One region of the Gottfriedia sp. ABJ_BB2_2 genome, then DNA from elsewhere that is predicted to be linked to it. Evidence: predicted binding sites of a transcription regulator. Region 1 holds the regulator's gene; each other region holds the start of a gene.

The links. The regulator Rex, encoded in region 1, represses fermentation and respiration genes when NADH is low (regulators of the CRP and FNR family bind a similar motif). The targets are predictions, from matches to a motif close to TTGTGAAATATTTCACAA.
Region 2: a site for Rex is predicted at 2,468-2,485, ahead of adhE (bifunctional acetaldehyde-CoA/alcohol dehydrogenase). Genes of this name have one in related genera too.
Region 3: a site for Rex is predicted at 2,338-2,355, ahead of pflB (formate C-acetyltransferase). Genes of this name have one in related genera too.

Annotation. Positions count from the first base shown of each region.
Region 1 covers NZ_JBVFKR010000018.1:13,734-19,306, forward strand. Annotated here, with positions in the region: gene groL (chaperonin GroEL) at 1-1,032, opposite strand, end outside; gene groES (co-chaperone GroES) at 1,091-1,375, opposite strand; gene ACX6U0_RS20945 (lysostaphin resistance A-like protein) at 1,654-2,340, shown strand; gene ACX6U0_RS20950 (redox-sensing transcriptional repressor Rex) at 2,375-3,001, opposite strand; gene ACX6U0_RS20955 (ABC transporter ATP-binding protein) at 3,169-5,097, shown strand; gene tsaD (tRNA (adenosine(37)-N6)-threonylcarbamoyltransferase complex transferase subunit TsaD) at 5,316-5,573, opposite strand, start outside.
Region 2 covers NZ_JBVFKR010000002.1:86,669-92,241, reverse strand. Annotated here, with positions in the region: gene ACX6U0_RS05480 (ABC transporter substrate-binding protein) at 1-285, shown strand, start outside; gene ACX6U0_RS05475 (MarR family winged helix-turn-helix transcriptional regulator) at 319-744, opposite strand; partial or broken gene ACX6U0_RS05470 (histidinol dehydrogenase) at 951-1,140, shown strand; gene ACX6U0_RS05465 (YitT family protein) at 1,400-2,011, opposite strand; gene adhE (bifunctional acetaldehyde-CoA/alcohol dehydrogenase) at 2,643-5,246, shown strand; gene ACX6U0_RS05455 (RluA family pseudouridine synthase) at 5,343-5,573, shown strand, end outside.
Region 3 covers NZ_JBVFKR010000004.1:344,449-350,021, reverse strand. Annotated here, with positions in the region: gene pflB (formate C-acetyltransferase) at 1-2,223, opposite strand, end outside; gene ACX6U0_RS12445 (ATP-binding protein) at 2,741-3,634, shown strand; gene ACX6U0_RS12440 (vWA domain-containing protein) at 3,650-5,530, shown strand.

The DNA.
Region 1 (5,573 bases):
AATACGTCTTTGAATTGCTTCAGTTTCACCAGCACCTTCAACGATTGTTGTATTTTCTTTTGTTACAACAACTTTTGAAGCACGGCCTAATTGAGTAATATTAGTCGTTTTAAGATCTAATCCTAATTCTTCTGTAATTACTTCACCGCCAGTTAATACTGCGATATCTTCTAACATTGCTTTACGGCGGTCACCAAATCCTGGAGCTTTTACAGTTACAGCATTAAATGTGCCACGTAATTTGTTAACGATGATTGTAGCTTGTGCTTCACCTTCAACATCTTCAGCAATAATTAATAATGGCTTACCTTGTTGAACTACTTGCTCAAGGACTGGTAAGATTTCTTGAATATTTGTTACTTTTTTATCAGTAATTAAAATATATGGGTTTTCTAATTCAGCTACCATTTTATCTGAATTTGTAACCATGTAAGGTGAAGAGTATCCACGATCAAATTGCATACCTTCTACCACTTCTAATTCAGTTGTGAAACCTTTTGATTCTTCAAGTGTAATAACTCCATCGTTACCAACACGTTCCATTGCTTCAGCGATTAAATCGCCCACTTCTGGATCAGCAGAAGAAATTGCAGCTACTTGAGCAATAGATTCTTTGCCTTCGATTGGTTTAGAAATCGTTTTTAATTCTTCAAGTGCAACAGCAACAGCTTTTTCGATACCTTTACGGATACCCATTGGGTTTGCACCAGCTGTAACGTTTTTAAGACCTTCACGAATCATCGCTTGTGCTAATACAGTTGCAGTTGTTGTACCGTCCCCAGCAATTTCATTCGTTTTGCTAGCAACTTCTGCTACTAATTTAGCACCCATGTTTTCAAACGCATCTTCTAATTCAATTTCTTTTGCGATTGTTACACCATCATTTGTAATTAATGGAGAACCAAATTTTTTCTCAAGAACTACGTTACGTCCTTTTGGTCCTAATGTTACTTTTACAGCATCAGCTAAAGCATCTACACCACGTAGCATTGCGCGACGTGCTTCTTCACCAAATCTAATGTCCTTTGCCATTAAAATGACCTCCTTAAAATTTTAAAAATTATTTTAATAACCTAAGTATTTTATTTAATTAACCTATAATTGCCAGAATATCGTTTTCGCGAAGTACAAGGTATTCAGTACCAGCATATTTAACTTCAGTACCAGAGTATTTAGAGAAGATGATGCGGTCACCTACAGATACTTCTAAAGCAACGCGCTCGCCGTTTTCAAGTACACGTCCAGTACCTACTGCAACAACTTTGCCCTCTTGTGGCTTTTCTTGTGCACTACCTGGTAATACGATACCGCTAGCAGTTTTTTCTTCAGACTCAACAAGCTCAATTACAACACGATCACCTAGTGGTTTTAACATGTGTAATACCTCCTCAATAATCTAATCATTATTTTTTAGCACTCATTAATATTGAGTGCTAACACAATTATTAGTTTAAATAATATCATGAGATTTTGCAAGTCCGAAGCTAGCACTTTTCTTGTCGAAATTTATTAATTTTAATCAACGTATTTTAAGGAAGTTTAATAAAAATATGTAAATACCTTTTAAGAACCTCCTTAAACGAGTACAATAATGTACATGTTGTTATATAAACCTTTGGGTTATGAAAATATCAACACAAAGGAGTTATCGTTTTGAAAACAAGAGATTTATGGATTTTATTAACGTATGTTTTGATTCAGTATTCAGGATTGTATGGTGTTCGTTTTCTATTAGACAGTAGTTTATACGAAGGTTTGGACAAAGAGACTGCTAAAATCGAAGCAGTTGGTTTATGGGGATGTATTAGTTTTATTACTGGTCTCCTAATTATTTTCATTTTATTAAGAGGTCCGATTTCGATTGGAATAAAAAATCTTTCATTTAGTTTTACGATGAAAATATTAAAATGGGCTTTATTAGGTTATGCTGTCACAATGTTTACTCAAATAGTGTGTAATCTCATTTTAATTTTAGTTTTTGATTTAGATAAAGGGTCAGAAAACACCCAGAACATTATTAATATCGCTAAGCTAAACCCAGCTTTTATCGTCATTCCAAGTTTAATTGCACCGATATTGGAAGAAATCGTATTCCGTCGTATTATTTTTAAAAAGCTATTTGAACGTTTTCCATTTATTGTTTCTGCTAGTATTAGTTCAATTATTTTTGCTTTCATGCACGGCGACTTGCCATTCTTTTTATCTTATTTTCTGATCGGATTTATATTTTGTTATCTATATAAACGAACAAATTCGATTTTAGTCCCAATTTTAACTCATATGTTTATGAACTCATTTGTCGTATTTCAACAAATTAAATTATTTCATTTCATCTATTAAAAAACCCCCATTCGATTGGGGGTTTTTAATTTCCTTATTGTTGTAAGAAGTATGCTAGTGTTTGTAATTCAACAGCCAAGTCAATATGATGTATTCTAATATGTTCCGGAACACTAATACGTGCCGGTGTAAAATTTAAAATACCTCTTATATTTTTACCTTTTAAACGGTCTGCAATCGACTGAGCGACTTGGGCAGGAACAGTTAAAATGACAATTTGAATGTCATCGTTCATTATTTCTTCTAATTTATCAAGATTATAGACTGGAACTCCACCTATTTCTGTTCCAATCTTCATTGGATCGATATCAAACGCCATTTCAATCTTAGTATTATTGTTTTTTATAAAATTATAATGTAAAAATGCGGTTCCTAAATTACCCACACCGATTAACGCTACTTTCATTACTTCGTGTTGGTTAAGCGCTTTCGAGAAAAAAGTTAATAAATAATTTACATTATAGCCATACCCTTTTTTTCCTAAGGCACCAAAATACGAAAAATCTCTTCTAATTGTAGCGGAATCTACTTTTACTGCTTCACTTAACTCTGCTGAAGAAACTCTTTGTTTACCTGATAAAGACAAATTCTTTATAAAACGGTAATATAAAGGTAGACGTTTAGCAGTAGCTTGTGGAATTTTAATTTGTTCCGACTCCATTTTACAATCCCCCACTTACTGTTACTGTAATTCTTTTTACTATATTGTGTAAATAGCCTTCATTTTAGTAATAAAGTACTTGTTCTACTGTAAAATATACACTATATTTATGAATTTTGACAGTAAACAGTTTAATAGATAAAAAATTTTGCAATGAGGTGAATATCTTGATCCTATTACAAGTTAATAATGTCTCCAAATACTTTGGTAGTGACATTATACTTTCAAATATTAAATTAGAAGTTCAGACAAATGATCGAGTAGCAATTGTTGGTCGAAATGGTGCCGGTAAGTCTACTCTTTTAAAAATTATCGCTGGTGAAATATCGTATGATGGCGGCGAATTAATTAAACCAAAAGATGTCACGATTGGATATCTAGCTCAAAACTCTGGATTACAAAGTGATCGCTCTATATGGGAAGAATACTACTCTGTATTCAGCCATTTAGTAGAGATGCAGGATAACATGAGAAAGCTAGAACATAAAATGACCCAAGAAGATGTTTATTCAAATCAAGCAGTTTACGATAAGATTGTAAACGAATATGATCATCTTCAATTTACATTTAAAGAAAATGGTGGATATCAGTTTGAAGCAGATATCCGTTCGATTATTAGTGGTCTTGGCTTTTCAAATGAAGATTATCATACAAAAATATCATCATTAAGTGGTGGCCAGAAAACGAGACTTGCATTAGGTAAGCTATTACTAACAAAACCAGATTTATTAATTCTGGACGAGCCTACGAACCATTTAGACATTGATACGCTTAGCTGGCTTGAACGTTATTTACAATCCTACCCTGGTGCTGTATTAATTGTGTCACATGATCGATATTTTCTTGATCAAGTTGTAAATATCGTTTATGAAATTTCAAACCACAAGCATCAAAGATATGTGGGAAATTATAGTAAGCATTTAGAACTTAAAGCTGCTCAATATGAACAAGATTTAAAGCAATTTGAAAAACAACAAGAACAAATCGCTAAACTCGAAGATTTTGTTCAGAGAAATATCGCACGTGCTTCTACTACTAAAAGAGCTCAAAGCCGTAGAAAGCAACTAGATCGAATGGTCAGAGTGGATAAACCACAAGGAGATGAGTCTTCTGCCAATTTTTCATTTACAATTGAAAAACAAAGTGGAAATGATGTACTTAACGTGAAAGACCTTTTCATTGGTTACGACCGTGTACCGACTATCGATCAATCAATGCAATTTGTTCTAAATCGTGGGGATAGTGTTGCCCTTGTAGGTCCGAATGGAGTTGGAAAATCTACATTACTTAAAACGATCATTGGAGATTTAGAAAAGCTACAAGGCAGTATAGATTTCGGAGCAAATGTTTTTATCGGTTACTACGACCAAGAGCAAGCTAAATTAACGTCAAACAAAAGAGTACTTGATGAGTTATGGGATGAATATCCATTAAAAGCTGAACAAGAAATTAGAACAATCTTAGGTAACTTTTTATTCTCTGGGGACGACGTTACGAAAAATGTCTCGTCTTTAAGTGGTGGAGAGAAAGCTAGATTGGCTCTTGCAAAGCTTATGATGAAAAAAGCAAACTTCTTAATTCTGGATGAGCCAACGAATCACTTAGATTTAGATAGTAAGGAAGTATTAGAGAATGCTCTTTTAGATTATCCAGGAACGATTTTATTTGTATCCCATGATCGATACTTTATGAACAGGTTATCCACAAAAACATTTGAACTTGCAAAAGAAGGTTTAACTCCTTACCTAGGCGACTATGATTATTATTTATTCAAGAAAAATGAAGCTTATGAAAAGGAACTGGCTGAAAAGGAAAACTCCGAAAATCAGATTCGTCAAACTAATCAGCAACCAATTTCAGATTATCAACAGGATAAAGAGTTAAAGAAAAAGCTACGCCAAACACAACGTCGTATAGAAGAGATTGAAAGTAGTATTTCAAGTATCGAAAAAGAAATTGAACAAATCGAACTTGAACTATGTAAACCAGAAGTTTACGGAGATTTTCAACTCGTTCAAGAGCTAACCATTAAGAAAAATGATTATGAATCAAATTTAATGTCTCTGATGGAAGAATGGGAGAACTTACAAGAATAAACAAAGAACGGATTCGCAAAAAGCGATCCGTTTTTTATTTATCTACATGATTATCCACAAAGAATTTGAAATTTTTAAGCTTTTACACAGACTTATGCACATTATCCACAATTATTATATAAAGTTATACACAATATTGTTCACATAATGTTATTAAGTTGTAAACAAACTAAAAAGACTTATCCACATATTTTGTTTAAAATGTGAATAAGTCTCTTTTACATTGTTTCTAAATCTAAACCTGGATTACCATTTAAAGCTAAAGTAGATACTTTTCCTTGTTTAAAACGAACATACGCAGCTGCACCGATCATTGCAGCATTATCAGTACAAAGTGAAAGAGGTGGAATGACTAACTCTTTATCACTAAATATACTCATTTCTTTTTGTAGTGAAGCACGTAAGCCTTTGTTTGCAGCTACTCCACCTGCTAACAATACTTGTTTTACATCATATTCTTTTGCTGCTTGAATTGT
Region 2 (5,573 bases), on a different contig from region 1:
GCTGATACGTTTGCGATTCCAAAAGGTGCAAAGCAAAAGGAATTAGCAGAGAAATTTATTAATTATATGTATGATCCTAAAGTTAGTGCGAAAAATTATGAGTCAATAGGTTACTCTGATCCAAATATGAAGGCAGAACAATATCATTCTGAAGAATACAAAAAGAATCCTTTCATTAATGTAACGGCAGAAGAAACGAATCGTACAAATTGGATTAAAGATGTAGGAGATCAGACTGAACTATATGATAAATATTGGACTGAATTAAAAACTGGTCAAAATTAAAAAGAAGGCTATCTCATCGGAGATAGCCTTCTTTTATTCTGAAAATATTTTGTTCAATAAAAAGCGAAATTGTTCTCTTTCAGACACTGTAAGTTTTTCAAAAAGTGAAACCCATAAAACTTGTCGAGTTGCAGAGATTTCCTCAACCATTTGGTTTCCCTTTTCCGTTAACTCAAGCCAGGTTACCCTACGATCCCGGATATCTCTCTTTCTTTTAACTAACTCATTAGAGACCATTTTATTTATTGCTGTAGTAATTGCGCCAGATGATAAGCCAATTTGCTTGCCAAGTTCCGATGCTGTCATTTGTTTATTTTTATTTAAAAGATGTAACAATAAATATTTTGGTGGAGTTAATGAATTGGTAGATTCTTCACCAGCTTTTTGCCAATTTTTTCGAACTCGTATTAATAGCTTCGTTAGGTCATCAACTAAAAGCTTGTCATGTTCATTTAACATATTGCACTCCAATTCCTTTATCTTTACTATTAATAATTAAAAATTTTGTCATAAAGTTTTACGAATAGGTTACCAATATATAAGTGAATTTGCAAGGAACAAGCACGATAATTATGATTTTATAAAATTTGTCAAGTATTGGTTGTATATTAACTATAGTAATTTGTAAATAGTATGATAAAAGACATTGGTAGGGGTGAAGTACAGTGTTTAAGTATTTTAAGTTTAAAATAAATGATACTGTTCAATTTGCGAAGAACGATGGTCATTTCTACCGAGTAATCGGATATCGAATAGAAAAAAGTATTTATTTAAATGACGAATACAATAGCATTATATACGAACTTTTACGTGAGTTTGACGGGCTTCAGGTTGATGCTGAAGAAGATGAATTAATAAGCGTTTCAAATTTTGATGAATTTTATGGATCAATGTTTGAGAAATTAGGAACTTTTACAATTAAGTTTGCAAAGAAGCATGAAGAAACCAGTAAAGCAAATGAAGTATCGGCAAAATCGGTAGATGAGTTATTGGATAAGTATAATGATTATCGTAGACTTGCAATGCTTTTTAAAGATTGTTTATACGATTTAGCTGCTGAAAATGTCTTAAATGAACTAGCTGATTACGCTGAAACAAAAAAAGATTACATGCACTAGGCATGTAATCTTTTTCCATTTGTGGTTTTAATCGATACGGACCTTTTAATATAATTACTTTCATAAACAATTTCAGTTACTTTTGCACAAATTCCGACTGATAATATTGTATATCCAACTTCATTCCAAGATAGGTAACTTAATGAAAAAAGGAGGATACAAGCATCAAAGATAAAGTAAACTTTCCCAATTGAAATGTTTGATTTCTTACTCATTAAAATTGTTAATAAATCATCTCCACCAGTCGCTCCACCGAACTTAAGGATTAAGCCAAGACCAAAACCAGCAAATACCCCCCCTAAAATTGCAGGAATATAAAGATGATTTTCGAATTGTAAGGTGATTGTTGATGTTTTTTCGATGATTGAGTAAAAAATTGAAAAAGAAACAGCACCAATAAATGTATTAATCAGTAGTCTTTTACCGAGAAAAAAACCAGCCATTAATATAATCGGAATATCTAAAATTAAAGTTGTTATTGATGGTGAAATATTGAAAGAATTTTTGACTAATAGCGCAATTCCTAAAAAACCACCTTCAGATAAATTGTTTTGAAAATGAAAATGGAATAAAGAAGTTGCTAAAATAAATGAACCAATCAAAATCATTAAGGTCTCACCCAAACGATTGTTTATCATTGTTATTTCCTCTTTTCGTAGTTAGTAGTTTAAAAAGTTCAATACTTAAACTAACTACGTACAAATAGCTTTTCGTAGTTAGTTTAAAAACTCCCTAACTACTACGCTATATGTCATTGAAGAAATAACATAATCGCCTGTCAACCATAGTTTCGCCTACCTTCAGTTTTATTTTAGAGTTCTATTCGTTCTCTAAATAAAAACTGCTAAGTGTAGGATAGATCTTTACGTTGCCAAATGCTCCTTCGAGCAATCATGGTTACACGTCCTTTTTCCCAGTTTTGTTAGAAATAATCTAACAGATAACAACAAGTTCAATTGAACTTATTCTTAATCTTATCATATGTTGAAAATATTGAAAAAAGAAAAGATTTTACAAAAACTTAAAATGATAAAATAATTGTAAAGAATGTTTAAAATAATATAATGTGAAATATTTCACAAATTGTACATAGCATTTTCATAAGATGAGCGTTATATTGTAGGTGTGAAGGTTGAACAAATTAATTTATGTGAAATTATTCACAATTATTAGCTTGATATTGGGACGTATTTAGCTCTATATAGACTAAGACAGACCACATTTGAAGGAGGAATATTGATGGCCGTTCAAGAGAAAGAAATAAAAGAAACGCTTAACGCTTCATCTATTGTAAATGAATTAGTCATAAAAGGACAAACAGCATTAAATGAATTTGAACAGTATAATCAAGATGAAATTAATAAAATTGTTCATTCCATGGTTCTCGCTGGTTTAGAGCAGCACATGACATTAGCTAAAATGGCTCTAGAGGAAACTGGGAGAGGTGTATATGAAGATAAAATTATTAAAAACTTGTTTGCAACAGAATATATATGGAATTCAATCAAAAATAATAAAACGGTTGGCATCATTAATGAGGATAAACAATTAGGGATTATAGAAATAGCTGAACCTGTAGGAGTAATTGCTGGTGTTACGCCTACCACGAATCCAACATCAACAACTCTATTTAAAGCCATTATTGCGATTAAAACTAGGAATCCAATCATATTTGCTTTTCATCCTTCTGCACAAAAATGTAGTCGAGAAGCAGCTAGAATTGTCCTTGAAGCAGCAGTTAAAGCAGGTGCTCCGAAAAATTGTATTCAATGGATTGAAGAGCCATCAATTGAAGCTACTAAAAACTTGATGAATCATGAAGGGGTTGCACTAGTGTTAGCCACCGGTGGAGCAGGAATGGTAAAATCAGCTTATAGTACTGGCAAACCTGCTTTAGGAGTTGGTCCTGGGAACGTACCTTGTTATATTGAAAAATCAGCAAATATAAAATGTGCAGTAAATGACCTAATCCTTTCAAAAACATTTGATAATGGAATGATTTGTGCATCTGAGCAGGCAGTCATCATTGACGAGGACATTTATGATGTAGTAAAAAATGAACTGAAGGATCACAATTGTTATTTTGTCTCAAAAGAAGAGAAGAAACAATTAGAAAGTCTTGTAATAAATGCAAATACATGCGCAGTTAATGGTGAAATTGTAGGGAAATCTGCTTTTGAAATTGCAAAGCTAGCAGGAATAGATGTTCCAGTCGATACAAAAATTCTGATTGCCGAATGTTTTACAGTTGGTGAAAAAGAACCTCTAACTAGGGAAAAGTTAAGTCCTGTATTAGCTGCTATTAAAGTTAAAGGATACGAAGAAGGATTTGAACGATGTGAAGAAATGTTAGAGTTAGGTGGATTAGGACACTCTGCTGTTATACATAGCGAAAGTGAAAATCTTCAAAGAAAATTTGGATTAAAAATGAAGGCTTGCCGAATTATTATTAATTCACCATCTTCACATGGCGGGATTGGAGATTTGTATAATGCTTTTATTCCTTCACTTACGCTAGGTTGTGGTTCTTACGGTAAGAACTCAGTTTCATCAAATGTATCAACAGTACATTTATTAAACATTAAAAAATTAGGAAGACGAAATACAAATATACAATGGTTTAAATTGCCCCCTAAAATTTACTTTGAAAAATATTCAACAGGGTATTTAGAAAAAATGCCAAATATTAAGAAAGCCTTTATTGTGACAGATGAAGCGATGGTCAAATTAGGGTATGTTGACATTATTAAATATTATTTAGAAAAACGGGAAAATAATGTTCAGATTGAAATATTTTCTGATGTCGAGCCTGACCCTTCAGATCATACTGTTTTTAAAGGTGCAGAAAGAATGCAATTATTTCAACCTGATACAATCATTGCATTCGGTGGTGGTTCTGCAATGGATGCTGCAAAAGGTATGTGGATGTTTTATGAGTATCCAAAAACTTCATTTGATGGACCAAAACAAAAATTCTTAGATATTCGTAAACGTGCATACCGATATCCTAAATTAGGTCGTAAGGCGAGCTTTGTCGCAATTCCAACAACTTCTGGAACAGGCTCGGAGGTCACTCCATTTGCCGTCATAACGGACAAAGAACAAAATATAAAGTACCCATTAGCAGACTACGAATTAACTCCAGATGTAGCGATTATCGATCCGCAATTTGTATCAACTGTTCCAAAAAGTATTACTGCAGATACAGGGATGGATGTTTTAACACATGCGATAGAAGCATATGTTAGTGTTTTAGCAAATGATTATACAGATGGCTTAGCCCTTCAAGCGATCAGATTAGTATTTAACTATTTACCACGTGCATACCATGATGGTTCAGATTTAGAAGCGAGAGAAAAGATGCATAATGCTTCCGCAATTGCGGGAATGGCGTTTGCCAATGCTTTCTTAGGAATCAATCATAGCTTAGCACATAAAATTGGAGCTGAATTCCATATACCGCATGGGCGAGCAAATGCTATTTTAATGCCACATGTCATTCGATATAACGCAAAAAAACCTACTAAATTTACAGCATTTCCAAAATATAAGTATTTTGTAGCAGACAAACGATATGCTGAAATTGCCAGAACCTTAGGACTACCTGCTTCTACAACTGAAGAGGGAGTTGAAAGTTTGATTACTGCTGTTTGTAGTTTGGCAAAAGAAATAAATATTAAAATGAGTATACAGGCTCAAGGTGTGAATGAAAATGAATTTACTGAAAAACTTTCTTATTTAGCTGACCGAGCTTTTGAAGATCAATGTACAACAGCGAATCCAAAACTTCCATTAGTAAAAGAGCTGGAAGAAGTGTATTTGAATGCATTTATTGGTATGTAACTATAAGGATATATGGAGCTTACAAAATTTTGTAGGCTCCTTTTGTGTGGACTGTTCATTTGATATAATGTCTTTATCGAAAGAATGGTGAGTAATATGAATGGAAAAATACATGATTCATGGTGTGAAACGATTATAACCGAAAAAAATAATAATCAAACAATCGAATACTATTTAAAGAACTTCTGGCATTTCCCTAAAAAATTATTACATGAATTACGAATGGAGAAAGGCGTAAAACTAAATGGTGAGCCGAAAGCTTGGAATACATTGCTTTCTACTAATGATCGATTAGAAATCAATATCTTTAAAGAAGAAGAGTATGGT
Region 3 (5,573 bases), on a different contig from region 1:
CATACTGTCGTGAAATGTTCTGTTGATGACGTCTATTTGTTGTTCTCTGGTTAATTTTATGAAATTTACTGCGTAGCCAGATACTCTAATTGTTAATTGTGGATATTCTTCAGGATGTTCCATTGCTTCTAGTAGTGTTTCTCGGTTGAATACGTTGACATTGAGGTGGTGACCACCTTTTTCTGTGTATCCATCTAGCATGGCTACTAAGTTGAGGGTTCTTGTATTTTCTTCTTTTCCTAATGCATTTGGTACGATTGAAAATGTGTTTGAAATTCCGTCTTGCGAATCTTCATAAGGTAGCTTTGCAACTGAGCTTAACGATGCTAATGCACCTTTTGTATCGCGTCCATGTAGTGGGTTTGCACCTGGAGCGAACGGTTCTCCTGCTCTTCTTCCATCAGGTGTGTTTCCAGTTTTCTTGCCATAAACTACATTAGAAGTAATCGTTAAGACTGATGTAGTATGAATTGCATTTCGATACGTATTATGTTTTCTAACCTTCGCCATAAAGCTTTCGACTAATTCAATTGCAATGTCATCAACGCGATCATCATTGTTTCCATATTTTGGATAGTCCCCTTCAATTTCGAAATCCACAACGATTCCATTTTCATCACGTATCGTTTTAACTTTTGAATGTTTAATAGCAGATAATGAATCTGCGCAAACTGATAAGCCAGCAATCCCAGTTGCCATTGTACGTTTTACCTTAATGTCATGTAACGCCATTTCTATCCGTTCGTAACTATATTTATCATGCATATAGTGAATACAATTTAATGTATTTACATATAAACCTGCTAGCCAATCTAATACAATATCAAACTTAGATTTTACTTCATCATAGTCAAGATACTCTGAAGTTACAGGCGCGTAAGCTGGCCCAACTTGGACTTTTAATTTCTCATCAATACCACCATTAATTGCATATAGTAAAGCTTTGGCTAAATTTGCTCGAGCACCAAAGAACTGCATCTGCTTTCCAATCGTCATAGCTGAAACACAGCAAGCTATACCATAGTCGTCTCCATAATCAGGACGCATAATATCATCGTTTTCATATTGAATTGAGCTTGTTTTAATAGACATTTTCGCACAATACTGTTTAAATCCAACAGGCAAATTAACTGACCAAAGCACTGTTAAATTTGGCTCTGGTGCTGGTCCAAGATTATCTAACGTATGTAAGAAACGGAATGAATTTTTAGTTACCAACGGGCGGCCATCGATTCCAACTCCGCCAATCGATTCTGTTACCCATGTAGGGTCTCCTGAAAACAATTCATTATAGTCTGGCGTTCTTGCAAACTTTACTAAACGTAATTTCATCACAAAATGGTCTACCAACTCTTGCGCTTCAATTTCAGTTAAACGGTTCTCCTTCATATCTCTTTCAATGTAAATATCTAAGAAAGAAGAAACTCTACCTAGACTCATCGCAGCACCATTTTGTTCTTTGATCGCAGCTAAGTAGCCAAAATATAACCATTGAAATGCTTCAATTGCGTTTGAAGCTGGTTCTGAAATATCAAATCCGTGTCTTGCGGCCATTTGTTTTAATTCTTTCAATGCTCGAATTTGCTCATTTATTTCTTCACGTTCTCTTAATAATTCTTCCGACATGACACGACTCGTCATCTTCAAAGCATTCACTTTATCAGCAATTAATCTATCTATTCCATATAATGCAACTCTACGATAGTCACCTATAATTCTGCCTCTACCATATGCATCCGGTAAACCAGTAATTACCCCTGAACGACGTGCTGCTTTCATTTCATCTGTGTAAACATCAAATACACCTTGATTATGTGTTTTCCGATATTCAGTAAAAATTCTACTTATTTCCTCATCTACTTTATAACCATATGATTCACAAGCTGCTTCTGCCATTCGAATACCCCCGAATGGTTGTAGCGATCGCTTAAAAGGTTCATCTGTTTGAAAACCTACAATTTTTTCAAGCTCTTTGTTTAAGTATCCTGGTCCATGTGAAGTAATAGTTGATACAATTTTCGTATCCATATCTAGAACTCCACCTTTTTGACGCTCTTCTTTTGATAATTGTAGTACCTGATCCCATAGCTCTCTAGTTGCATGGGTTGGACCAACTAAAAATGTCTCATCACCAATATAAGGTTTAATGTTTAATTGAATAAAATCCCTTACATCAATCGATTTTTCCCAGCGTCCACTTTCAAAAAGTCTCCAATGATTCATCCCTATATTCCTCCTCTTTTCCAGTTAATACAGAAAGCTTACAATTTATATAACAGATTACACATTTAATTTATCATATGATGTTGAAGATCTATCACTCTGATTATGTATATATTGTGAAATATTGAGCAAGGTGTTATGAAGCACTGTATATGAAACGATTTCTTTAAAGTACAACTGAATTTTACTAAGAATTTCCTAATTTAATTCATTCTCCAAAACTTTAAAGTTATTACCCAAACTGTTATACTCAAAATATATAACCTGTATTACAAATTAAACATCTTCTTTTTCAAAGACAAGACATTCACAATCAGAATATGTGATAATAGTATGGTTAGTATAAAATAAATGACATAATCATTTTGATTATTTATAAATTAGGCACTGGTACTGTTTAATGTGCGAGGGCTACTGTAGAAATCTGACTAATGCATCTCGTCAGGAGTTGTCCCTTCACACCAAGCTAATGGAAGTTAGAACATTAACCAGGATCTTTAAATAAAAAGGAGTATATATGAATACACAAATTAATCTTTCTAATTCAATTAATGAAAAATTAAATACAATATATAAAAATCAACTTCAAAAAGTATTACAAGAAGAACAATTACTTATCGGAACAAAACAATATGTATCACAAGACGCTACAATATTAGAAGATGCAATTACTGCACTTTTACTTGGCAAAAATATTCTATTAAAAGGACCAACTGGAAGTGGAAAAACAGTTTTAGCTGAAACCCTTTCAAAATTACTTTATCAACCAATGCACAGTATAAATTGTTCTATTGATTTAGATTTAGAAGGAATCGTTGGATACAATACGATCACCTCCACAACAAATGGATCAGAAGTAATCTTTATTGACGGACCACTAATGAAAGCAATGAAAAAAGGACATATGTTATATATAGATGAAATTAATATGGCTAAACCTGAAACATTACCCTTACTACACGGAGCTTTAGATTACCGTAAAATGATTACCAATCCATTTACACAAGAAGTAGTTAAAGGCGATGAAAACTTCCGCGTTATTGCAGCAATTAATGAAGGTTATGTAGGTACAAGCGAATTAAATGAAGCATTAAAAAATCGTTTTGTCATTATTGATGTGCCATATATTAATGGAGAATCTTTACTTCAACTTCTTAAGGATGAATCAGAATTACAAGATATGGATCTATTAAACAAATTTACGAGCTTCTCAAGTGACTTAATCCCACTTGCTTCTGAAGGAAGAATTAGTGAGGACGCTGCAAGTATCAGAGGAATACTAGACGCGTGTGATTTATCTGTTCATATCCCTGTTCTAAGAGCGATTGAACGTACAATCATTGCTAAGCTTAGTGACGATATTGAACGAGAAACGGTACGTGAACTAGCAGAAAGTTATTTTCTTTCTTGAAATGAGTGAAATCAGATGAAACATGTAGTATTTAATAATAAAAAAATCGATGCTTCCACCTTTTTACAAATGGAGAATTTATCGATTTCTCTTTCTAAAGATCCTCAAGCATTTTTAGAATTTGATTTCCAAGCATACTATGACGACGAGGAACAAAAGTTTACTGTGAGTCATTTTTGGGACAATCAAGAATATCAAGCCCAAATAAATGGATTAAAGTCAGATGTGTATTTAAAAGCATTAGGAAATAAACATTATACAGATTTTAAAGAATTTAAAGATACGCTAAAAGAGTTACATGAAACGCATTTAAAAAGCTTTTTTACACAACTTTATGTTCTCCTTGAAGATATCCGATTAGAAGAAATAATTATTCGACAAAGACCAGGGACAAGACAATTATTTTCTACACGAAAAAATATATATAGACACTATTTCCAATCACAATTTAAAGCAAATGAAATGCGTAATTTTCAGCTTGACCAATTGTATTGTTTAATCTATTTATCATTAACTTCATCTCAGCTAACATATCAAACAAATGAACAATTAGAAGAAATTCTACCAATCTTATTTCAAACGTTTGAAGCTAAAAAAACGAGCGATATTTCTTCTATTTTATTTCAAGTCCAGCAAAGGTTACTTCCTATATATAAGGAAGATATGATTCATACGTATTTTGGTTATCTTCCATTAAATAAGTTATCAAGCGCGCCATCATGTAACAGTAAGGCAAAGGAATTACAAAATGATGACGAACAAGAAGGACTTGAAGAACGAAATAGCGAAGACGAAAAATTATCAACTTGGCATAGAGAAAGTAAAAATAACGAAAATGATGATAACTTTTTACGATTTGAAGTTGAGAGTGGAACAAAAACAGCCATAAAAGCAAACTTTGCTAGAGAGCAAGAAAGCCAGGACCAAGCTATCGGTAATGCATTTGGTTCATCTAAACAAGGTGATAACAAACAGTCTAAGCAAACTGATGCAACTGAATCAGCAAATACATCAAACAATATTCACCAAAACCCATTTGGTAAATATAATAGTAATGTTTCAATCCAATATATTTCACCTAAACAACAAACAATTGATGAAAAGAAACAATATTCCACTTTATCTGCAATTGTGTCAAAAGATGTCAAAGAGTTAAGAAAAACGATTGAAAAATCATTAGAAAATAAGCAAAATGCTCCCTCTGATAAGTACTACGGTCGTCTAAATAAAAAATGGATCAAATTATTTACCGAAGATAAACCAAAAATGTTTTATAAAAAACAAACAGAATCAAAGGAATTAGATGCTGTCTTTTATCTATTAGTTGATTGTTCTGGATCAATGTTTAATAAGATGGATGAAGTAAAAAAGAGTGTCATTCTATTCCATGAAACTTTAAAGCAATTAAAGATTTCACACAGTATAAGTGGATTTTGGGAAGATGCATCAAATGCATCAAAGGAAAACAAGCCAAATATATTGCACCAGGTTATACCATATTCACAGTCCCTTTACCCTTCTACGGGACCGAATATCATGCAGTTACATGAGGAAGAAGATAATCGGGATGGATTAATGATTCGTATCGTCTCGGAAGAATTAGCTAAAAGACCCGAAAAACACAAGTTTTTACTAGTTTTTACAGATGGTGAACCTTCTGCATTAGATTACTTCCAAGACGGCATTATCGATACTCATGAAGCTGTAAAACAAGCTAGAAAATTAGGCATAGAAGTAATTGGTACATTTATTGAAGAAGATGAACATCAAGATGAAACAGTACAATTAATGAAAAATATATATCAACATCACTTTTTAATCGCTTCTGGTACTGAGGATTTGAGACTTCAATTAAAACCTTTACTAAAAAAATTACTATTAAGAAGCATAGATTAAATAAGTTGTCCATAAAATGAAGAAGAAATAGGCATTTGATTTT